4 regions of the Pseudonocardia sp. NPDC049635 genome follow, and region 4 is predicted to be linked to each of the others. Evidence: predicted binding sites of a transcription regulator. Region 4 holds the regulator's gene; each other region holds the start of a gene.
The links. Region 4 encodes LexA, which represses DNA repair genes until DNA is damaged. Its sites were predicted from a motif close to CGAACACGTGTTCG; they were not measured.
Positions count from the first base shown of each region.

Region 1: a site for LexA is predicted at 3,928-3,941, ahead of recN (DNA repair protein RecN). Genes of this name have one in related genera too.
Region 2: a site for LexA is predicted at 2,364-2,377, ahead of uvrA (excinuclease ABC subunit UvrA). Genes of this name have one in related genera too.
Region 3: a site for LexA is predicted at 2,149-2,162, ahead of AB0J24_RS22665 (BldC family transcriptional regulator). Genes of this name have one in related genera too.

Region 1 is NZ_JBFAON010000014.1:4,596-10,471, reverse strand. It holds gene AB0J24_RS17635 (copper transporter) at 1-681, opposite strand, end outside; gene steA (putative cytokinetic ring protein SteA) at 678-1,853, opposite strand; gene recN (DNA repair protein RecN) at 2,017-3,870, opposite strand; gene AB0J24_RS17620 (NAD kinase) at 3,972-4,895, opposite strand; gene AB0J24_RS17615 (TlyA family RNA methyltransferase) at 4,892-5,707, opposite strand; gene AB0J24_RS17610 (hypothetical protein) at 5,710-5,876, opposite strand, start outside.
Region 2 is NZ_JBFAON010000020.1:59,915-65,790, reverse strand. It holds gene uvrA (excinuclease ABC subunit UvrA) at 1-2,169, opposite strand, end outside; gene AB0J24_RS21640 (MBL fold metallo-hydrolase) at 2,485-3,159, shown strand; gene AB0J24_RS21635 (hypothetical protein) at 3,276-3,560, opposite strand; gene AB0J24_RS21630 (hypothetical protein) at 3,730-4,602, shown strand; gene rnhA (ribonuclease HI) at 4,628-5,104, shown strand; gene AB0J24_RS21620 (prolyl oligopeptidase family serine peptidase) at 5,101-5,876, shown strand, end outside.
Region 3 is NZ_JBFAON010000023.1:9,201-15,076, forward strand. It holds gene AB0J24_RS22655 (MinD/ParA family protein) at 1-1,392, shown strand, start outside; gene AB0J24_RS22660 (hypothetical protein) at 1,520-1,750, opposite strand; gene AB0J24_RS22665 (BldC family transcriptional regulator) at 1,812-2,024, opposite strand; gene AB0J24_RS22670 (DUF4229 domain-containing protein) at 2,281-2,595, shown strand; gene AB0J24_RS22675 (1,4-dihydroxy-2-naphthoate polyprenyltransferase) at 2,605-3,477, opposite strand; gene AB0J24_RS22680 (hypothetical protein) at 3,581-5,167, opposite strand; gene menE (o-succinylbenzoate--CoA ligase) at 5,417-5,876, opposite strand, start outside.
Region 4 is NZ_JBFAON010000003.1:113,086-118,961, forward strand. It holds gene AB0J24_RS05330 (hypothetical protein) at 159-704, opposite strand; gene lexA (transcriptional repressor LexA) at 1,039-1,773, shown strand; gene AB0J24_RS05340 (hypothetical protein) at 1,793-2,911, opposite strand; gene hflX (GTPase HflX) at 3,004-4,575, opposite strand; gene dapF (diaminopimelate epimerase) at 4,638-5,513, opposite strand; gene miaA (tRNA (adenosine(37)-N6)-dimethylallyltransferase MiaA) at 5,510-5,876, opposite strand, start outside.

The DNA.
Region 1 (5,876 bases), on a different contig from region 4:
GGCGGCGAGTGCCGTCGCGGTGGCCGCCGACCCGGCGGCGTCGACCCCGCCGAACGGCCCCCCGGTGACGACGACGGCGAGCCGTCCCGCTGCCGGGTCGGCCGCAGGCTGTTCGGCGAACCCCCCGCCGGCGAGCCCGGCGAGCACCGCGGACGCCTGCTGCGGATCGGGCGCGGGTCCGTCCGGCGGTGTCAGCAACGCCGCGCCCAGCAGTCCGCCGGCGAGCGCGCCGGCCTCGGAGGACTCGGGCAGCTGCGCACCGGAGGGAAGCAGTCGCGCCGAGAGATCGCGGAGCTGGTCGGCCCGGGCCGGATCGGTGACGGCCGGGGTCAGCACGATCTCGGAGGCGACGCTCCCCCCGGCCGCGGCGAGGAGCTCGGCGACGGCTCGGGTGTCGGCCGGATCGGCACCGAGCGCGACGACGGTGACCGGTACCCCGGTGAGCGCGCCGCGCACGACGTCCGGCCCGATCCGCGCGGTGAACTCGTCGGCGGACGCCTGCCGGTCGGCGAGCACGTCCCGTTCGATCCGCAGCTGGTCGACCTCGCTCGTGGCGGTGGCGGCGGCGAGCGATGCCGCGACCCGCTGCGGCAGTCCGACGGTCGCGATCACCACGCCGGCCGCGAGCGCGATCACGAAGACCGTGACGAGGGCGATCCGGTGGTAGCGGCGCGAGATCACGCCGGGAACCAGGCCCGCACGGTCTCCATGAGCCCGCGCGCCCACTCCAGCACCGCGGGCCCCGCTCCGGAGACCAGCACCGCGACGACCACGGCGACGACCGCCGCCGCGACGAGCAGCAGCAACGGTGCGAACGACGACCGGCTGCGGTACATCTGCGCGATCATCGCGCCGTCCACCACCGATCCACCGGCCTGCAGCCGGGTGAGGAAGGTGGAGGCGTTGCTGCCGGAGCGGCCGCGGTCGAGGAACTCGGCCATCGACGCGGACAACCCGACGGTGACGATCATCGAGGCGCCGTGGTGGTGGGCCAGCAACAGCGCGAGATCCTCCGGGTTGGCCATCGACGGGAACGTCACCGCGCTGGCGCCGAGGTCCTGCACCCGGTGCAGGCCGGGCGCGTGCCCGTCCGGGAAGGCCGGCACGACGACATCGGCGCCGCTGGTCAGCGCCTGGTTCGACACCTCGGACGGGTCCGCGACGATCAGGTCCGGCCGGTACTTCGCGTTCATCAGCGCGTCGGCGCCCGCGCCCACCCCGATCAGCACCGGGCGGTACTCCTTGATGTAGGAGCGCAGCCGCTTCAGGACGGCGATGTGCTCGAACCCGGCGGCGACGAGGAGCACCTGCCGCCCGTCGAGCGGGACGTCGACCTCGGGGACGCCGTGCCCGTCGAGCAGCAGCGACCGTTCCCGGCGCATGAACTCGATGGTGTTGGCGGCGAACGCCTCGAGCTGATGGGTGAGACCGGACTTCGCCTCGTCGAGGGCGTCGGCGACGCTGTCCTCGGTCTGCACCCGGCCCTCGCCGAGCGGCTGCTCGCCGGAGTAGAGCACGCCGTCGTGCAGCCGGACCTTCGCGCCGTCCTTGACCGCGTGCATGAGGTCCGCGCCGCAGTCGTCGACCAGCGGGATGCCCGCCTCGACGAGCACCTGCGGGCCGAGGTTGGGGAACCGGCCGGAGATCGACGGGGCGGCGTTCACGACCGCGGCGACCCGGGCCGTGACCAGCGCATCGGCAGTGGCCCGATCGAGGTCGACCTGGTCGATCACGGCGATGTCACCGGGCCGGAGCCGGCGCAGCAGCGCCTCGGTACGGCGGTCGGTGCGGACCGGGCCGGTCAGGCCCGGCAGCTCCGGTCGCGAACGGTGCAGCAGGCCGGACAGCTTCATGGAGCGAACTGTGGCAGGTGGGGCGGCTGTGACCACGCAGGCACGCCGCACCGCCCCGGCGCTTCCGCCCCTCGGTGCAGTGTTGTCACCCGGTTGCCGGATCCCCGGGACCCCGGCCGCCGCAACCGGCGCTGCGCTCGCGGCGCAGGGCCGCCCGGCCCGGTCAACCGGCCCGTGGAACCCCGCGTCGCCGGGCCCGCGCCGTGGTCGTCGCCGCTCCGGTGCGGCGCGATCGCGCCTCGGCCAGGTCCGCGGGCTCGGCCGCTGCGAGCTGCTCCCGGCGATCTGCCTCACGGTGCGCGGTCGCCGCGGCGAGCAGCTCCTCCGCGTGCGCGCGGCCGGTGTCGGTGTCGTCCATCCCGGCGAGCATCCGCGCCAGCTCGGCGGCGCGCTCCGGCTCGGCGAGCCGCCGCACACTGGAACGGGTGACCCCCGATCCGGAGGACTTCTGGACCACCAGGTGCCGGTCGGCGTAAGCCGCGACCTGGGGCAGGTGCGTCACGACGATCACCTGGTGCCGAGCGGCGAGCCGGGCCAGCCTGCGGCCGATCTCCACCGCCGCCCGGCCACCGACACCGGCATCGACCTCGTCGAACACCATGGTCGGCACCGGGTCGGCGCCGGCCAGCGCGACCTCGAGCGCGAGCATCACCCGGGAGAGCTCACCACCCGAGGCTCCCTTGTGCAGGGGCTGCGGCGCGGCCCCCGCGTGAGCGACGAGGCGGATCTCGATCTCGTCGACGCCGGCGGAACCGGCATGGCACTCGCGGCCGTCGACGACAAGCACCGGGCCGGAGTCGCCGGCCGGGCGCGGCGCGACACCGACCTGCAGCCGGGCGTCGCGCATCGCGAGACCGGCGAGCTCGGCGGTGGTCGCCTCGGCCAGCCGCCCGGCCGCCTCGGTACGCGCCGCGGTCACGGCCGCTGCGTGCCCGGCCAGCTCCGCCGCCAGCTCGTCGCGCCGGGCGGCGAGCGCCGCCAGCGCGTCGTCGGAGGTGTCGAGGCCGCTCAGCCGCTCGCGCGCGGTCCGCGCCCACTCCAGCACGCCGTCGGTGTCGGCGGCGTACTTGCGGGTGAGTGAACGCAGCTCGGCCTGCCGGGCGAGCACCTGCTCGAGCCGCTCCGGGTCGGCGTCGAGCCGGTCCAGGTACCCGGACAGCTCGGCACCGGTGTCCGCGAGGACGGCGAGCGCCTCCGCGAGCCGCGGCCCCAGCTCCTGCAACGCGGGATCCCCGCTGCCCTCGACCAGGGAGCGCGCCTGCCCGACCAGATCGACCGCACCGGGGGCCTCGCCGTCGTCCGGCCCCGACAGGGCGGCCCGGGCGGACTCCGCCGCGGCGCGCAGGTCGTCGGCCTCGGCCATCCGGCGGGCGAGCTCGACGAGCTCGCGGTCCTCCCCCGGCTGCGGGTCGACGGACTCGATCTCGACCAGGCCGTGCCGCAGCATGTCGGCCTCCTGGGCCAGCCGGCGGGCATTGCCCCGGCGCTCGGCCAGCTCGGCCACGACGGTGAGCCACTCGCCGCGGACCCTCCGGTACTCGGCCAGCGGGACGGCGACCGGCCCGCCGGCGAACCGGTCGAGCAGGGCCCGCTGGTCGGAGCTGCGGAGCAGCCGGAGCTGGTCGTTCTGGCCGTGCACGGCCAGCTGCGCCTCGGCCAGCCGCCCGAGCACCCCGACCGGGACCGACCTGCCACCGAGATGGGCCCGGGACCGCCCGTCGGCGGACACGGTGCGGGCCGCGATCAGCGTGCCGTCCTCGTCCGGCTCGGCACCGACCTCCTCGGCCAGCTCGACCGCTCCCGGCGAGGCTGCGAACCTGCCCTCGACGACGGCCCGCCGAGCCCCGGACGACACCCGCGAGGACTCCGCGCGGCCGCCACCGAGCAGGTTCAGCCCGGTCACGACCATGGTCTTGCCCGCGCCCGTCTCACCGGTGAGCACGGTCAGCCCCGGGTCGAGCTCCAGGGTCGCGTCATCGATCACTCCGAGGCCCTGGATCCGCATCTCGGCCAACATGAGTGGGACCATACGTTCGAACCCCGACCGAAATCAGCGTCGACACGCGCGAGCACGCGAACAGATGTTCGTACGGTCGCTCCTGTGCGACGAGCGGTCGATCAGGTGTTCGAGGACCGGCGTTGCTGCGCGCCTCGCCAGCCGCGCACCGGCAGATCGAACTTGCGAACGAGCCGGTCCGCGAAGGGTTGCGCCGCCAGGCGCACCATCCGCACCGGCTCGGCCGCCCGGGTCAGCTCGACGCGGGCCCCGGGCGGGACCGCGATCGTCCGGCGTCCGTCGCAGTCGAGCACGGCGGACGGCCCCTCCGCCGAGACCTCGATCGCGACCGCACTGTCCGGCGCGATCACCATCGGCCGGGCGAAGAGGGCGTGCGCGTTGCTCGGCACCACCAGCATCGCCTGCACCTGCGGCCAGATCAGCGGGCCGCCCGCGGAGAACGCGTAGGCGGTCGAGCCCGTCGGCGTCGAGCACAGCACGCCGTCGCAGCCGAACGACGACACCGGCCGGCCGTCCACCTCCAGCACGACCTCCAGGATCCGACCACGGGTGGTCTTCTCGACGACGGCCTCGTTGAGCGCCCAGGTCCGGCCCAGCACGTGACCGTTGGAGCGGACCACCGCCTGCAGCGTCGTCCGTTCCTCGACCTCGTAGGCGCCTGCCGCGAGCTTGTCGAGCGCCTCGTCGAGGGTGTCCTCCTCGGCCTCGGCGAGGAACCCGACGTGGCCCAGGTTCACCCCGAGCAACGGCACCCCGGACGGCCGGGCGAGGTCCGCCGCGCGCAGCAACGTCCCGTCGCCACCGAGGACGAGGACCGCCTCCGCCCCGGCCGCACAGTCCGGGCCGGCCGCCACCTGCAGGGGTGCGAGGTGTGCGGGAAGGTCGGGATCGGCGCCGATCTCGGCCCACTCGTCGGCCAGCACCCGGGTCCGCAGGCCCAGCGCGGCCAGTTCGCCCATCACCCGCACTGCCGTCTTGCGGTTCGCCGGGCGCCCGGTGTGCAGGACGAGCAGGACCTCCCTCATGCCGGGCCGTCCGCGACGGCGGCGGCCAGCATCGGCTCCGGATCGGCAGCGGGGCCGGGGTCGCCGTCGGGGCGGCGCAGGTGCAGGAAGTACTCGACGTTGCCCGACGGGCCGGGCAGCGGGCTCGCCACCGCGCCGAGGACCTGCAGGCCGTGCTCACCCGCCGCGACGGCGACACCGCGCAGCGCATCGACGCGCAGTGCGGGATCGCGCACGACGCCACCCGAACCGAGCCGGTTCTTCCCGACCTCGAACTGCGGTTTGACCATGGGGAGCAGCGACCCGCCGGGCGCGGTGCACGCGGCGAGCGCGGGCAGCACGGTCCGCAGGGAGATGAACGACAGGTCGGCGACGGTCAGGTCGACCTGCCCGCCGATCTGGTCCGGCTCCAGAGCACGGACGTTGGTGCGATCGTGCACCCGCACCCGCTCGTCGGACTGCAGCCGCCAGACGAGCTGTCCGTAACCGACGTCGACGGCGACGACCTCGCGGGCGCCGCGATCGAGCAGCACGTCGGTGAACCCGCCGGTGGAGGCGCCGGCGTCCAGGCAGCGCAGCCCCGCGGGATCGACCACGGTGAACGCGTCGAGCGCGCCGAGGAGCTTCTTCGCCCCGCGCGACGCCCACTCCGGGCCGTCGTCGGGCCGGACCACGACGGGCGCGTCCCGTTCGACGACCGTCGCCGGCTTCTCGGCGGGCATGCCGTTCACGGTGACCCGGCCGGCCGCGATGAACTCCGCGGCCTGGCCCCGCGATCGCGCAAGCTTGCGCCGGACGAGCTCGGCGTCCAGCCGGGCACGGATCGGTGGCACGCTCAGCCCCGTTCCGAGTCGGCGCCCAGCGCGCGGCCGAGGGCGCCGTGCACCCGCTCGAAGGCGGCAGGGTGCTCGGAGACCGGCCGGCCGTCGAGATCGTCGAGGCCGGCCACCGCGGCCTCGACGTCGGCACGCAGCGCGCTGACCGGGCGGACTTCCGCCTGCC
Region 2 (5,876 bases), on a different contig from region 4:
GGTGTAGGTGGCGGGGTTGGACCGCGGGGTCCGCCCGATCGGCGACTGGTCGACCCGCACCAGCTTGTCGAGCTCGTCGACACCGTTGATCCGGGTGTGCCTGCCGGGGACCTGGCGGGCACCGTTGAGCCGGTTCGCCAGGACGGTGGCCAGGATGTCGTTGATCAGGGTCGACTTGCCGGACCCGGAGACCCCGGTGATCGACACCAGCCCGCCGAGCGGGATGTCGACGTCGATCCCGCGCAGGTTGTGCTCACGCGCACCGATGATCGACAGCTTCCGGGAGTGGTCGAGCTCGCGCCGCTGCGGCAGCGGGATCGACCGGCGGCCCGACAGGTAGGCACCGGTCAGCGAGGTGTCGTGCGACTCCAGCTCGGCGACCGGCCCGGAGTGCACGATGTGCCCGCCGTGCTCCCCGGCGCCCGGGCCGATGTCGACCGCCCAGTCGCTGGCCCGGATGGTGTCCTCGTCGTGTTCGACGACGATCAGCGTGTTCCCGAGGTCGCGCAGCCGGGTCAGGGTGTCGATCAACCGGCGGTTGTCCCGCTGGTGCAGCCCGATCGACGGCTCGTCGAGCACGTAGAGCACCCCGACCAGGCCGGAGCCGATCTGGGTGGCCAGCCGGATGCGCTGTGCCTCGCCACCGGACAGCGTCCCGGCGGCGCGGTCGAGCGACAGGTACTCGAGCCCCACGTCGAGCAGGAACCCGAGCCGGGCCTGGATCTCCTTGAGCACCGCTCCGGCGATCATCGCCTGGCGGTCGTCGAGCACCATGCCGTTCAGGAAGTCCGCGCACTCCGCGACGGACATGTTGGAGACCTGGGCGATCGACCGCTCCCCCAGGTCGCGGTGCGACATCGTGACTGACAGGACCTCGGGGCGCAGCCGGGAGCCACCGCACGCGGGGCACGGGATGTCACGCATGTAGCCCTCGTAGCGCTCACGCTGCGACTCCGACTCGGTCTGCTCGAGACGACGCTCCAGGAAGGGCATGACGCCCTCGAAGTTCGCGTAGTAGGAGCGCTCCCGGCCGTAGCGGTTGCGGTAGCGGACGTGGACCTGGTCGTCGCTGCCCTGCAGCACCGCCTTCTGCGCGGCGGCGGGCAGCTTGCGCCACGGGGTGTCCATCCGGAAGCCGATCGCCGTGGACAACCCGGACAGCAGCCTGCCGAAGTACTCGGCGTTGTGCCCGGCCGACCAGGGTGCGATCGCCCCGTCGGCCAGGGAGCGGTCCGGATCGGGGACGACGAGCTCCGGATCGACCTCCTTCTTGATGCCCAGACCGGTGCAGGCCGGGCAGGCGCCGTAGGGCGAGTTGAAGGAGAAGGTGCGCGGCTCGAGATCGTCGACCGCGATGGTGTGCCCGTTCGGGCAGGCCATCCGCTCGGAGAAACGCCGCTCGCGCCCCGGGTCGTCGGCCGGCAGATCGACGAAGTCGAGCACGACCAGACCGTCGGCGAGGCGCAGCGCGGTCTCGACCGAGTCGGTGAGCCGCTGCTTGGCCGTCACCTTGACCGAGAGCCGGTCGACGACCACCGAGATGTCGTGCTTCTCCTGCTTCTTGAGCTTCGGCGGATCCGTCAGCTGGTGCACGGTGCCGTCGACCAGCACCCGGGAGTAGCCCTGCGACTGCAGGGTGGAGAACAGGTCGACGAACTCGCCCTTGCGGGTCCGCACGACCGGGGCGAGCACCTGGAACCGGCTGCCCTGCTCCATCTCCAGCACCTGGTCGACGATCTGCTGCGGGGTCTGCTTCGCGATCCGCTCACCGCACTGCGGGCAGTGCGGGACGCCGGCGCGGGCGTAGAGCAACCGCAGGTAGTCGTGGATCTCGGTGATCGTGCCGACCGTCGACCGCGGGTTGCGGTTGGTCGACTTCTGGTCGATCGAGACCGCGGGCGAGAGACCCTCGATGAAGTCGACATCGGGCTTGTCCATCTGCCCGAGGAACTGCCGGGCGTACGCCGAGAGCGACTCGACGTAGCGCCGCTGACCCTCGGCGAAGATCGTGTCGAAGGCCAGGCTGGACTTTCCGGAACCGGACAGCCCGGTGAACACGATCATGCTGTCGCGCGGCAGGTCGATGTCGACGCCCTGCAGGTTGTGCTCGCGCGCACCGCGGACGACCAGCCGCGGACCGCTGGGGACCGGCGACGCACCCGGGGACAGGGTGTCGCCGACGTCCGGGCGGTCGGTGCTGTGGTCGCTCACGATGCGCGCCTCCTGGCTGGCGAGGGTCGTCCCGTTCCGGATTCGATGCTAGGCCGCGCCCCCGACAGGAACGCGGCGAGCAGGCGTCGTCGCGGTCGCCCCTCGGTGGATGCACGCCGCCACGCGCCGGTCGGTACGCGACGCACGATACTCGTACGCATGTTCGACCACCCCGCCGGGGGACGGCCCCCGGCGGGGTGGCGGGCGGACCGGAGCCCGGACCGGTGGGTTCACCCCACGGCGACGTGCGCCACCGGCAGCTACCCTCGCGCCGTGGACGTCCTGGAGAACTACACCGGTCACACCGAGCCCGGCGGCCCCGCCATCCGTCGTGACCTGGACCGGCTCAGCATCAGCAAGATCTCGGTCGGCGAGATGGACAACAACGCCTACCTGCTGGTCTGCAAGCAGACCGGGGAGGCGCTGCTGATCGACGCCGCCGCCGAGCCGAGCCGGATCGCGGACCTGATCGGCGCCACCGACGAGCGCCCCGACCTGCGGCACCTGGTGACGACGCACCGGCACCACGACCACTGGCAGGCGCTCGGTGCGATCGCCGGGATGTTCGAGCCCCGGCTGATCGCGCACCCGCTGGACGCGCCGGAGCTCCCGGCGCCGATGGACGAGTTCGTCGAGCACGGCGACCGGCTCGCCTTCGGTGAGATCGAGCTGGAGGTCATCCACCTGCGCGGGCACACCCCGGGCTCGATCGCGCTGCTCTACCGCGGGGCCGACCGGCCGCACCTGTTCACCGGGGACAGCCTGTTCCCCGGCGGGCCGGGGAAGACCTGGTCGCCGGAGGACAACGCGCAGCTGCTCGCGGACCTGGAGGAGCGGGTCTTCGACGCGCTGCCCGACGACACCTGGTTCTACCCCGGGCACGGGGACGACTCCACGATCGGCGAGCAGCGCCCGGGCCTGCCGGAGTGGAAGGCCCGTGGCTGGTAGGAGCCGCGGACACGCTCGCGGACCGGGGTCGCCCGTGCCGGGCAGGCGGCCCCGGCGGTCGCTGTGCCGCTCGGGAAGTCGGCCGGGCCGGACACCGACCCCGATCCGCCGTTGCCTCACCCCGGGTCGGCCGGGTAGCTCCGGCCGGCCGCCACGAACAGCTCCCGCCACCGCTCGCCGGGCAGCCGCTCCCACGGCCGCTCCGCCGCCTCCCACGCCGCGGGCACGGCGATCGCGAACAGCCCGGGTTCGAGCAGCCCGGCGTGGTCCAGTTCGTCGAGAAGTTGCGGCACCCGGTTCCCGCCCACCCGGGCGACGGCGGCGTCCCATTCCGCCCGGGTGAGCGGGCGGTCCCGGTCCAGCAACGCGTTCACCGTGATCTCGTAGAGGGCCTGGCTCACGCGGTTCAGGATCGCACTACCGGTGAACGACCAGCTCCTGCCCTCCGGCGATCCGATCAGCCGCTCGGCGCTCGGGGCGGACCGTCACCGTAACGAGGCGACCGGCCGTCGTTACTGCTCCGATCGGCCGCTGCGCCAGGTGCCGGTCCCGACCTACGGTCCTCGACCGATGAGCGCTCCCCACGCCGACGACCGATCCCCCGCCCCGCCCGATCCCGAGCACAACGGTCACCCCACCGCCACCGTGCTGGACGCACCGTCCGTGCCACAGCCCCGGCCGCCGCAGGCACCAGGGCCGGCGCCGGGCGCCGCGGGCCCGGGCACGGCGGAGCTGCCCGGCCCCGTGCACGAGCCGGGCCCGCGCACCCCGCCGCTGCCCTGGCACGCCGTCTCCCCGGCGTCCGTCCCGCCCGGCCGGGCCCCGGTGCCGTCGGTGTTCCCGGCCGGGCCGTCGGCGCGGCCCGCGTGGCGCCGTGCCCTCGACGCGATCGACACCGGCCGGGCCGGCGCGCTCGCCGGTGCGGTCCGGGAGCGGGTGCCGCACCGGATCGCGGCCGTCGCGGTCGTCGTGGCACTCGTGCTGGCCGTCGTCGGCGCGATCACGGCGGAACCGGATGCGCAGGAGGCGGGAAGCACAGGATCGGCGCAGGTGGAGACACCGGCCGTGGTGCCGGCCGATCTCGTCGCGGACAGCACGCCCGCCGATCCGGCCGGCTTCGGCGACCCGGCCTCCTTCACCTCCCCGACCGGCAACATCACCTGCTCGATGGGGGCCGGTGAAGCCCGCTGCGACGTCGCCACCCGGGACTGGACGATCGACGGCTGTCCCGCCGACGCCGGTCTCGTCGTCGGCGGGGCAGCCGGTTCCCGCACGAGCTGCGACCCGGCGCCCGCGGCGACCGGCGCCGCGATGCTCGACTACGGAACCCATCTGACCCGCGGCGACCTCACCTGCGTCAGCCGGCGCACCGGCGTCGAGTGCCGCGACGCCCGCACCGGGCACGGTTTCACGGCGGCCCGGGCGTCCTACGACCTCTACTGAGCCGCTAACGTCGCGGCCCGTGACGGTGGTCGTGGAGATCTTCACCGACGGTGCCTGCGTGCCCAACCCGGGTCCGGGCGGCTGGGGCGCGGTACTGCGCTACGGCACCCACGAGCGGGACCTGTACGGCGGGGAGCCCGGCACGACCACCAACAACCGGATGGAGCTCACCGCCCCGATCCGGGCGCTGGGGGTGCTGACCCGGCGCAGCGTCGTGCACCTGCACACCGACAGCACCTATGTCCGCAACGGCATCACCCAGTGGCTGCCGCGCTGGAAGACCCGCGGCTGGCGGACCGCCGCCGGTGAACCCGTCAAGAACGACGACCTGTGGCGCGAACTGGACGCCGCCGTCCGCGGGCACCACGTCACCTGGTTCTGGGTGAAGGGCCACTCCGGCCACCCGGAGAACGAACGTGCCGACCGGCTCGCCGCCCAGGGCTGCGCCGAGGCCGCCGGGCAGCGCCCCCGCGACGTACCCACCCCGGAGAGGACCCCGTGACCGACTCGTTCCCCCGCCTGCACGCCCGCACCCGCCGGTTCACCCTCGGTGTGCCGCGCGGGTTCACCGTGGCCCCGGACGGCTCGCGGGTGGTGTTCCAGCGCAGCCGGTCCGGCACCGACCCGGTCACCTGCCTGTGGTCGCTCGACGCCCGCACCGGTGAGGAGCGGTTGCTCGTCGACCCGGCCGACGTCCCGGGCCTGCCCGGTGAGGAGGACCTGCCCGCCGCGGAGCGGGCCCGCCGCGAACGCGTGCGCGAGCAGGCGGGCGGCGTGGTCGGCTACACCTGCGACGACGCCGTCGAACGGGCCGTGTTCGCGTTGTCCGGGCGGCCCTTCACGGTCGCACTGTCCGGCGCACCGCAGGTCCGGCCGCTCGACGTCGGCGGGATCGAGGCCGTCGTCGACCCGCGGATCGACCCGACCGGGCACCGGGTCGCGTTCGTCGCCGACCGGGCGCTCTACCTGCACGATCTCGCCGCCGGAAGCACCACCGCACTGCTCACACCCGACGGTGACGACGTCTCCTACGGGCTCCCGGACTTCGCGGCCGCCGAGGAGATGGGACGTACCCGCGGATTCTGGTGGTCCCCGGACGGCGGGTCCCTGCTGGTCGCCCGGGTCGACGAGTCCCCGGTCGCGCGGTGGCACATCGCCGACCCGGAGCACCCCGACCGGGTCCCCACCGAGATGCGCTACCCCGCCGCCGGGACGCCGAACGCCGTCGTCGGCCTGGAGATCGTCACCACCGACGGTGCCCGCACGCCGGTCAC
Region 3 (5,876 bases), on a different contig from region 4:
GCGGCGCCCGGCGGTGTCTCGCCCGGCGGTGTCTCGACCGGCGCTGCCGCGAACGAGGATGCGCCGGGCCGAGGTGCCGGGGGCGGCGGAGCACCGGACAGCGGTGCTCCGGCGGTCGAGGAGGCGCCCGCCGGGGGCCCTGCGGGCGGTGGTGAGGTGAACGGCGACCCGGCCGGGCGGCCCGCGGGTGGCGTGGGGGCCGAGCCGGGTGGTGGCCCGAGCGCCGCACGCGGTGCTCCGGCGGCGCGCGGTTCGGGCCGGGCGGCCGCGCGCCCGTCCACGGACCGGCCGTGGCGGAGCTCGTGGGACCGCGATGCGGCCGAGCGCGATGCGGCCGACCGGGCGGGCCGGGACGACGGCGCGCACGCCGGTGGGTCCCGTGCGGCCTCGGGGGCCGCGCCGCGCCGGCCGCGCTGGACGGCGCCCGAGGCGGTGGAGGCCCGTTCCGGGCAGCATCGGCGCGGCGACGGGTCGCACGGCGGCCTCGACCTGACACCGCACCGGGTGACCAGCCCGCGGCGCCCGCCGGAGAGCGGCTGGCGGCGGATGGTTTACCTGCTCACCGGAGGCCTGGTGAACCCGGGGGAGAGCCCCGCGGAACTGCACCGCCGCGACTTGGTCGCCCGCTTGAACCGGCCGCTGCTCAACGCGCACAAGATCGCGATGCTGAGCCTGAAGGGCGGGGTCGGGAAGACGACGGTGACCGCGACGCTGGGCGCCACGTTCGCCTCCCATCGCGGGGACCGGGTGGTCGCGGTGGACGCGAACCCGGACCGCGGCACGCTCAGCCAGAAGATCCCGCTGGAGACGACGGCGACCGTTCGGCACCTGCTCCGCGACTCCGACCGGGTGCGTCGCTACACCGACGTGCGTGCGTACACCTCGCAGGGGCAGTCGCGGCTGGAGGTGCTGGCCAGCGAGCAGGACCCGGCGGTGTCGGAGGCGTTCAGCGAGGACGACTACCGGCGCGCGGTCGACCTGCTCGAGCACTTCTACAACCTGGTGCTGACCGACTGCGGTACCGGTCTCATGCACTCCGCGATGTACGGGGTGCTGGGGATGGCCGACCAGCTCGTGATCGTGTCCTCCGGATCCATCGACGGGGCACGCAGCGCGTCGGCGACGCTGGACTGGCTGGACGCGCACGGTTACGGCAATCTCGTCCGGAACGCGGTCGTCGTGATCAACTCGGTGTACCGGCGTGCGGGTGGCGGTGTCGACCTCGACCGGGTAGCGGAGCACTTCGCCGGCCGCTGCCGGGCGGTGGTGCGGGTGCCGTTCGATCCGCACCTGGAGGAGGGTGCCGAGATCGACCTCGACCGTCTGGAGGAGCCGACGCGGATCGCGCTGCTGGAGCTCGCCGCCGCCGTGGCGGACGGGTTCCCGGTCTGAGCGGGGCCGGGGCGTGACGGGAAACACCGAAGGGCGGCTCCCGGATCGCGGGAACCGCCCTTCGGTCAAGAACTCTTGGGACTCTGGTCGGGCAGGTCTGGAGGGGCTGCGAACGGCTCGGACCGGGTCAGGTCCGTTCCGGTGGGTCCTCCTGGTTGCGGACCTTCTCGTCGAGCTGACGTAGGAAGTCCGGGTCGTCGTCGGGACCGGTGGCGCGGGGCTTCTGCGCCTTCTGACCGGTCATCCAGGGCAACTCGGGCTGCGGGAGCCTGTCGGCGACCACCTGCTCCGACCGGAGCGTCCGGACGAGCAGCACCGCGACGACGGCCGCGCCGAGCAGAAGGATCAGGAACAACATCAGGCCACCTCCGCTGTCCAGCGTAGCGAAGGTGACCTGACGTGTACGTGAAGTCGCGGGCTCAGTGCAGGCCGGGGCTCGCCTCGCTGGTGAGATCGGCGAGGAGACCGCGGACCTCGGACTCGCGGAACCGGCGGTGGCCACCCGGCGTGCGGATCGAGCCGATCCGGCCGGCCGAGGCCCAGCGCGTGACGGTCTTGGGGTCGACGCGGAAGAGGGTGGCGACCTCGCCCGGGGTCAGCAGTCGCTCGGGGGTCTGTGTCGGAGCTGCCATGGAATCCTCCCGGAGATGCAGCGTGGTGCCGAGTCGCGGTGCTGGGAGGGGTCTCCCGGAGCTCCTCGGAGCGGACACCGCTCGTTGTTTCCGGGTCATCGTGACACCTCAGACCCCAGGTACTCGAACGGTTGTCCGGAGGTAAAGGGTTCTTAAAGGGCAAAGCCGATGAAGTTCCTGAAGCGGACACCGAGGGTCGTTCCGGTAGGGGCGTGCGTCATCGCGGGCTCCGGTCGCGGACCGTACGCTGGGTGCCATGACGTCCCCGACACCCCCGCCGCAGGCAGCTGCGCGGGCTCGCGCCGGCGAGCCCGGCCTGGCTGCCACGGTGGCGCTCTACACGCTCGCCCGGCTCGGGCTGCTGGCCGCCGTCGCGCTGCTGCTCGCGCTCGCCGGAGTTCCGTTGCTCGTCGCGCTGCTGGTGGCGCTGATCGTCGCCCTCCCGCTGTCGATGCTGTTGTTCCGAGGGCTGCGCTCCCGGCTGGACCGCGCGCTCGCGGCGGCCAACGCCCGCCGCTCGGCGGAGCGGGAGTCGCTGCGCGCGCAGCTGCGCGGCGACGACCGGGCCTGAGCGGGCGGGTCAGCCGACCGCGAGGCCGACCGCGACGGCCACTGCCCAGGCGAGCAGCAGCAGGCCGGTGTCGCGCAGCACCGGGACCAGGTCCGGGCCGTCGGCGCCGCTCAGGACGGCGCGTACCGGACGCACCGCGGCGGGCAGGGCCAGGAGCACGATCAGCAGACCGGGACGGTCGAACGCGGCCGCGACGGCGATCACGAACGGCACCAGGGTGAGCGCCACGTACAGCATCCGGGTCGCGCGTGCGCCCAGTCGTACCGCGAGCGTCGACTTGCCGGCGATCCGGTCGCCCGGGATGTCGCGCAGGTTGTTGGCGACCAGCACCGCGCAGGTGAGCAGACCCGCCCCGATCGAGGCGCCGACGGTCGCCGGATCCACCGCACCGGCCTGGGTGAGCGCGGTGCCGAGCACCGCGACCGGGCCGAAGAACACGAACACCGCGACCTCGCCGAGGCCGGCGTAACCGTAGGGCCGGCTCCCCCCGGTGTAGAACCACGCCCCGAGGATGCAGAGCACCCCGACGGCGATCAGCCACCACTGCCCGGACACCACGGTCAGCGCGAGCCCGGCGAGCGCGGCGACACCGAAGCAGCCGAACGCGGCCGCCCGCACCGCCTCGGGCCGCGCGGCCCGGGACCCGACCAGCCGTTGCGGTCCGACGCGCTCGTCGTCGGTGCCGCGGATGCCGTCGGAGTAGTCGTTGGCGAAGTTGACCCCGATCACCAGCGCCACCGCGACCAGCAGCGCGAGCTGGGCGGAGCCGGGGGCCACGACACCGGCGCCGAGCGCCGAACCGGTTCCGACGAGGACGGGGGAGATCGCGGTGGGCAGGGTGCGCGGGCGCGCTCCCTCGATCCACTCTGCCGTGCTGGCCACGATGACGAACCTATCCCGCGCGGGGGCTCCGGGCCTGCCCGGAACGCCGGTGGCTCCGCCCGGGTCCCTGGGATCCGGGCGGAGCCACCGTGCGGGCCGTCGGTCAGCGTGTGCCGGAGGGCGCCCGCTGCGCCGAACCGGGGACGGGCGTAGCGGCCTGCGGAGTACCGTCCGGGACGGACGCCGGGGTGGTGTCGCTCGGATCGGTCCCGTGCGGATCGGACGTGCCGGCCGGGCCAGCCGTGCCGGCCGGGCCAGGCCGACCGGTCGCCGACGAGGCGGGGCCGGCGGGGGGCCCGGGGGCGGCGGCGGGCGCGGCCGGGGTTCCCGTCCCGCCGGTGGTGTCACCGGTTTCCGGAGCATCGGCCCCGGCCGGGTCGGCCGACCCGGGTGCGGCCGGATTCTCGGCCGGAGCATCGGTCCCGGCCGGGTCAGCCGGGTCAGCGGGGCCGGCCGGGGCGTCGCCGGCGTCGCAAGCGGGGAGGTCGGCGGGCAGCTCGCCGAGCACCGCCGTGGGAAGGTACTGGCCGTCGCCGATCCGGACGAAACCGTCAGCCTCACCGTGCCTGCACTGCACGGGGACCTCGGTCGTGTTCACCGCGATGCCGACGGACTCCGCTCCGGCCTCGGGCCGGGAGAGGATGTCGGTGTCCGGTTCGTTCCCGATCTGCACGGCGGACAGCTTCCGCGAGCCCGTCCACAGGTAGTCGACCTGCACCTGTGAGTTGTCCTTGAGCCCCAGGACGTCCCAGAAGATGCCGTCGGCGAGGTCGATCCCGGCCGGGTTGGCGACCCGACGGCCGAACTGGTCCTTGCCGCCGTTGTGGCCGTTGCGCGCGGCCGCGGCCTGCGGCACGCCCTGCGGCAGGTCCTTCCACATCTGCCGCTCGGACGACGGGTTCCAGTAGTCGTCCTTGGTGTTCCACGGCCCGATGTCCCAGACCGGGGCGATCGCGCAGCGGCCGTTCGGCGCGCAGACCTTCACCGAGTAGTCGGTCTTGCCCTTGCCCGACAGCGCCCGGCGGGAGGGCAGCGCGACGAACCGGTCCCGCGGGACGATCTTGTGTCCGTTCGCGGTGGTGCCGCCGACGAGACCCTCCCGGGTGGCGAACACCGAGTAGCTGCGCGGGGCGGCCTCGGTGAGCGGCTCGGCCTCGGTCACGGTGGCCGGGGTGGCGGTCAGGGTCACCTCGCGCACGGTCGGTCGTGCGTCACCGGTGGCGGTGAGCACCAGCCTGCCCTGCACCTCCCGGGCCGCCTCGGGCAGCTGGGTGAGGTCGTCCTCGGCGGGGACCCACTCGGTCCAGCTGCCGCTCTGCGTGCGTCCGCGGACGTCGATGGTCGCGTCCGACCCGGGCGGGGTGTCGGCGACCAGCTCCGAGTGCACCTCGCGGGTCGGTGCGTCGAGGACGTGGGGTTCCAGGGTGAGCAACCCGGTCGGCACGACGTCCACCGGGGCCGCCGCCTCTGCGTCACCACCCTCGACGGGGGCACCGACGGCGGTCGCCGGGTCGAACCGGGCCCCGTCCGCACCGACGACGACACCTGGCCCGCTGCCCCCGGTCAGTTCCGGCTGCCAGCTGGTACCTGGCTCGGCCGCGGCGGCCGGCGCCACGGCGACGGCGCACAACGCCCCGGCCGCGGCGAGCAGACCGACGCTCCGCAGCCCGGCCCGCGTGATCCTGCGCATCTGGACAAACCCCCGCTGCATCGCAGTTCCTGGCGTTATTCGTGTGGTTCATGTGGCGACCGTGGCCCAGGTGCTCGGTGTGGGACTTGTGTCGCCAGTGGCTGAAGCACACTCGATGTGCGGGCGGGGCGCAACGTACGCTGCGTGAAGCGACCCCATGGTGTGTACGTCCGTATCACCGTTCCGGGTGTCGCCGCGGTCCGCCGAGATCACCTTCAGCAACCGGCGGGAGAGCGCCCGCCGGATCGCTCACCGGTTCAGGAGCGCGACCACCGCGGCCCGGTCCGGCTTGCCGATGCCCCGCTCGGGCACCGCCGTCGCGCGACGCAGCACCCGCGGCACCGCGGCCCGGCCACAGGCCGCCCGGACGGTGTCACGCAGCACCGCGTCCGTGGGGCCACCGTCGGGGCCCTCCACCGGCACCACCAGCGCGCCCACGACCTGTCCCCACTCCCGGTCCGGGAGACCCACCACACAGGCCGCGCGGATCCCCGCCACCTCGAGCAGAGCGCGCTCGACGGCGGCCGGGGCGATCTTCTCGCCACCGGTGTTCACCACGTCGTCGGCCCGGCCCAGCACCGTCAGCGTGCCGTCCGGGGCGAGCACGCCGAGATCGGTGGTGCGGAAGCCGGCCGGACCGAACGCCTCCGCGGTGGCGGCGGGCGCCCCGAGATAACCCGCGGCGACGACCGGGCCACCGAGCACCACA
Region 4 (5,876 bases):
GCGCGTGACACGACCCCCGGGCCCGTCCGGCCCCGTGTCGCGGCCGCGACGGACGGCGGCACGGTTCGGGGACACGCCGTCGGGACGCGCCGGGCGGCAAGCTCCCTGTCACGAGCGACGGCCCGACCGGGTGCCGTGGCGGCCCCGCCGGACGACCGTCACCGGCCGGCCGGGACCGCCGCCGGGCCCGGCGGGGGAGCGAGCTCGGAGTTCCATCCGGACGCCGCATCCCCGAGCAGACCCAGGACCACGACCACCGTCGCCGAGCACAGCATGATCGCAGCCCCGGCCAGCAGGCGCTCCCCCCGGGAGCGGGCCCACAGCGCCGGACGCACCCGCCGGACGGGTGCCACGCACCGGCGCCCCGGCGGGCGCACCACCCGTGACGCCGGAGCCCACGTCCGAGCCGGGGACGTCACCGGCACCGCGGGCACCTCGGCGACCACCGTCACCGGGCCGCAGCTCGGGGCGCTCGCGGTGGCGCCGGCGACGGGCAGGGCCCACCGGGCCGCAGCCCGGGCCGCGGCGGATCCGCGGGCCGGACGCCGGACACCGGTGCACGGCACGGCGCGGGCGGGCCCCGGCTGCTCACCCGCCCCGGCCGCCCGGGACCACTGCGCCGCCCCGCCGGGCTCGGCCCGGCCCGACCGGATCGCCCACGGCCGTGGCCGTGGCGCCACCTCGCGCACGTCGAGCTCTCGCATGGCTCCTCCTGCTCATCGCGGACCACCCGCCTGCCCCGGCGGGACGGTCGCCCTCGACCCGACCGCACCCGGCCACGCGCCCTCCTCGCCCCGCCGGTCGAACGGGCGTGCGAGCTGTCTAACACCGGACACCGACAGGAATCCCGGCGATCCCGGACCGCTCCGAGTCGAATCGATGTTCGATCGAACACGTGTGCGATGTTCTACCACTGCCGCCCGCCGGAATCCACGACGGAATCCGCGACACGCGGGGACGAACTTCGAACGCATGTTTGGCGGAGCGACCGAGGACGGCTAGTGTCCGTGCCGGTACATCCTCGAGGAGGCGAATGCGATGGCAGCGGACGAGTCCGGAGGCGGTGCGTCCCCCGGACGGGGTTCCGCCGACGTCCGGGAGTTCCCCGAGCCCCGGGCCGACACGCGCGGTCTGACCCCGCGGCAGCGGAAGGTCCTGGCGGTGATCCGGGACTGGGTGGACCGCCACGGCTACCCGCCGAGCGTGCGGGAGATCGGTGACGCGGTGGGTCTGACCTCCACGTCGTCGGTGCACCACCAGCTACGGACCCTGGAGCGCAAGGGGTTCCTGCGCCGGGACCCGAACCGGACCCGCGCGGTGGACGTGCGCAGCCCCGACCAGGCAGCCGCAGGCGACGGGGCCGACGCCGACACCGACACCGGTCGTCCGGAGCGGCCCGCCCCGGCGTTCGTACCCCTGCTCGGTGACATCGCCGCCGGTGGCCCCATCCTGGCCGAGCAGGCCGTGCAGGACGTGTTCCCGCTTCCCCGCGAGATCGTCGGCGAGGGCACGCTGTTCCTGCTGAACGTCAAGGGCGACTCCATGGTGGACGCGGCGATCACCGACGGGGACTGGGTCGTCGTCCGGCAGCAGCCGGTCGCCGAGCAGGGTGAGGTGGTCGCGGCGATGATCGACGGCGAGGCGACGGTGAAGACCTTCCGACGCCGCGACGGGCACATCTGGCTGATGCCGGCCAACGACGCCTACGATCCGATCCCCGGCGACGAGGCGACGATCCTGGGCCGGGTCGTCGCGGTGCTGCGCCGACTCTGATCCGTCGGCCCGGGCGCGGTCACCGCCTGCGGCGACCGCGCCGTGTCCGGCCGTGCAGTGCCCGGCCGTGCAGTGCCCGGCCGTGCAGTGCCCGGCCGTGCAGTGCCATTGCCCCGATACCGGCGACCAGCACCCCGGCCACGGCCGCGGTACCGGCCGCAGCGGGCAGCCACGGCGGGACGGCGCGGACGTCCGGCGCCTCCGTCGGCTGAGCCACGACCGGAGCCCCCGGCGCCGTCGCGGCGGCGACCGCACCGCGGACCTCCCGGATGCCCGCCGCGGCCGATCCTCGGGCCTCGGTGGCGGAGTGCAACGTCCCACGACCGTCCAGCGCGACCGCCTCCCCCTGCGGTTCACCGGGCAACGGCACCTGCATCGGGGCCCCGCGCAGCGCCTCGACCAGATCGTCCCCGGTGACCGCGCCGTCGGGCAGCGGGAACAGCCAGGCGTCGGTGTATGTCCGCAGGACCGCGGCCCGCCCACCGTGCGCCGCGCGCGGCCCGACCGTGCCTCCGGTGATCGTCCGGGTACCGACCGCGCCCAACGGGCCGCCGCTCGTCGCCGAGTACGGCAGGACGACGTCGGCGACCCGCTCCAGCTCCACCGCGCGTTGCCCGGTGAGCCGGCCCACCGGGCGGTACACCCCGGCCGCCCCGGTGGTCTTGTCCACGATCAGCGGGGTCCCGTCGTCGGCGACGAGCACCGCCTCGGCGTCCCGCGGACCGTCCGGGTAGACGAGGTCGTAGCTGCGGGGCGGTCCACCGAAGGGCAGCACGACCAGGCGTACCGACTCGCGACGAGCCGTGTTGTCACCGATGTCGGCGACCCAGAGATCGCCGTCCGGCGCCGAACCGAGGTCCTCGACGTCGACGACCTGCACCGGCGCGCTCCGCTCCCCCGTCACGGCACAACCGGTCGGGTCCAGTGTGAACACCTGCGCGCGGCCGCCGCCGTCGACGATCGCGTGGTACCGCTGCGGCGCCCCGCCCGGGGCGCCGTCGGCGACCAGCCCGGAGATCTCGGCCAGCCGCGGGTCGGCGATCGTGCAGACCGGTGTCGGCTCCGGCAGCGCCACCGGTCCGGGCGCACCGCGTGGCTGCGCCGCGGCGGGTGCGCCGGCGACCGCGAGGGCGAGCACCGCGGCCAGCAGCGGCGCCGCGGCCCGAGCGGGCGCCGTCCGGCCGCGACCGCCGCCCTGCCCGCTGCGGGATCCGGTCGGGAACGGCCGGGTCAGCGCCCCGCCGCCGTCGCCGGCAGGTCCGGGTCGGCGACCAGGCCGGGACCGGCCGCCGCGTCGGCACCGTCACCGGCACGGACAGCCGCACGGGTGTCGGGACCGGCACCGTCACCGGCACGGAAAGCCGCACGGGTGTCGGCACCGGCACCGGTCGGGCCCCCGGCCACGGCGAACGGCAGCACCGCGGTGCCCAGCTCCGGCCCGATCCGGGCACGGATCCGGGTGCCCTCGGGGATGTGCTCCTCGGTCAGCACCTCGCCCTCGTCGTGCAGGCGGGCGACCAGCGCTCCCTCGGTGTAGGGCAGCAGCACCTCGACGTCGTACTCCGGGCGGGGCAGCAGGCCTGCGATCCGTTCCCGGAGCAGGTCCACGCCCTCACCGCGGTGCGCGGAGACGAACACCGCGTCGGGCTGCGCGTGCCGCAACCGGGCCAGCGCCAGGTCTCCCGCGGCGTCGGTCTTGTTCACCACGAGCAGCTCGGTCGGCATGCTGCCGCCCTGCTCCTCGCCGATCTCCACCAGGACCTTCCGCACCGCGGCGATCTGGTCACCGGGCAGCGGATCGGAACCGTCGACCACGTGCACCAGCAGGTCGGCCTGCGCGGCCTCCTCCAGCGTCGACCGGAACGCCTCGATCAGCTGGTGCGGGAGGTGCCGGACGAAACCGACGGTGTCGGTCAAGGTGTAGACCCGCCCGTCCGGTGTCTCGGTCCGGCGGGTGGTCGGGTCCAGGGTCGCGAACAGTGCGTCCTCGACCAGCACTCCGGCGTCGGTGAGCCGGTTGAGCAGGCTGGACTTGCCGGCGTTGGTGTAACCGACGATCGCGACCGACGGGACCTCGTTGCGCCTGCGGTTGCCACGCTGGGTCCGGCGGACCTGGCGCATCGCGCTGATCTCGCGGCGCAGCTTCGACATGCGCGCGCGGATGCGGCGGCGGTCGAGCTCGATCTTCGTCTCACCGGGGCCGCGGCCGCCGATCCCGACACCGCCCGCGGCGCGACCGCCGACCTGCCGGGACAGTGCCTCACCCCAGCCGCGCAGTCGGGGCAGCAGGTACGACAGCTGGGCCAGCTCGACCTGCGCCTTGCCGTCCCGCGAGCGGGCGTGCTGGGCGAAGATGTCGAGGATGAGCGCGGTCCGGTCGATCACCTTGACCTTGAGCCGCTCCTCGAGCTGGCGGAGCTGGCCGGGCGACAGCTCCCCGTCGCAGATCACCGTGTCGGCCTCCGCTGCGCGCACCGCGAGGCCGAGCTCGTCGACCTTGCCGGAGCCGATGAACGTCGCGGGGTCGGGCGTCGAGCGGCGCTGCACCAGCCCGTCGAGCACCTCCGAGCCCGCCGTCTCGGCGAGCCGGGCCAGCTCGGCGAGCGAGGCTTCCGCCTGCTCGGCGGACCCTTCGGTCCAGACACCGACCAGCACCACCCGTTCGAGGCGCAGGCGACGGTACTCGACCTCGGTGACGTCGGTGAGTTCGGTGGACAGGCCGCTGATCCGGCGGAGCGACGAGCGCTCCTCCAGCTCGAGTTCACCGGTGGACGGGCTGGCGGGCGTGTGAGCTTCAGTCATCTTGCCCTCGAGTGTCCCACGTACCGGGAGTCGCTGTCCGGTCCGTTTCGCCGGGCGGGTCGTCACCCGGCCGGCGAGTCCCACCAGCCGCGGTCCAGCTCACCGCTGGCGAGCAGCACGGCCGGTCCGTGCAGCACGGTGGCACCGGTGCGGGTGTCCGATCCCGCCTCGACGGTGACCCGCAGCTCCCCGCCGGGGGTGTCGACCCGCACGTCACCCGTGGTGTGCCCGGCGGCGCGCAGCGCGGCCACGGCGGCGGCGACCGTCCCGGTCCCGCAGGCCCGGGTCTCCCCCACGCCGCGCTCGTGCACCCGCATCCGGATCCGGCCGCCGTGGGCGGGGCCCGCCAGCGGGGTCAGGAACTCGACGTTGACGCCGTGGGGGAACACGTCCGGGTCGTGCACCGGTGCCCGGGTGAGGTCCAGCGCGTCCGGGTCGGCGGAGACGACGCAGGCCAGGTGCGGGTTACCGACGTCGAGCACCAGCCCGTCGAACCGGGCGGTCCCGCTGGTCGCGACCGACGCCGGCCCGATCGTGACCGGGCCCATCTCCACCGACACCCCGCCGTCGGAGACGGTGGCGGTCCGCACGCCGGCCCGGGTGCCGATCGCGCCGCCGCCGGGCGCCCAGCCGCGCTCGTGCAGGTAGCGCGCGAAGACCCGCACGCCGTTGCCGCACATCTCGGCGATCGAGCCGTCACCGTTGCGGTAGTCCATGAACCACTCGACACCGGGGACCGGCTCCGGGACCGTCTCGTCACCGGCCAACTTCGCCCACCGCACCACCCGCAGCACGCCGTCGGCGCCGAGGCCCCGGTGCCGGTCGCAGATCGCCGCCACCCGCTGCGGGGTGAGGTCGAGCGCGGCATCGGGGTCGGGCAGCACGACGAAGTCGTTCTGCGTGCCGTGCCCCTTGGTGAACGCGATGCCGCCGGTCATGACACCAGCCTACGAGCCAGCACCGACAACGCGTCCGCGGCCGGGTCGGGCCCGGACCCGTCGATCCAGTGGATGCGCCGGTCACGACGGAACCAGGACCGCTGACGGCGCACGAACCTGCGGGTCGCCTGCACGGTCTCCGCCCGGACCCGTTCCCGCTCGTCGGGGCCCAGCTCGGGGCCGGACCGTTCGAACGCCTCGAGGACCTGCCGGTAGCCCAGTGCCCGGGACGCGGTGCGGCCGCGTGCGAGCCCGGCCGGGAGCAGCCCCCGGGTCTCGTCGACGAGGCCGTCGTCGAGCATCCGGTCGACCCGGCGGGCGACCCGCTCGTCGAGCTCGTCGACCCCGCGGTCGACGCCGAGC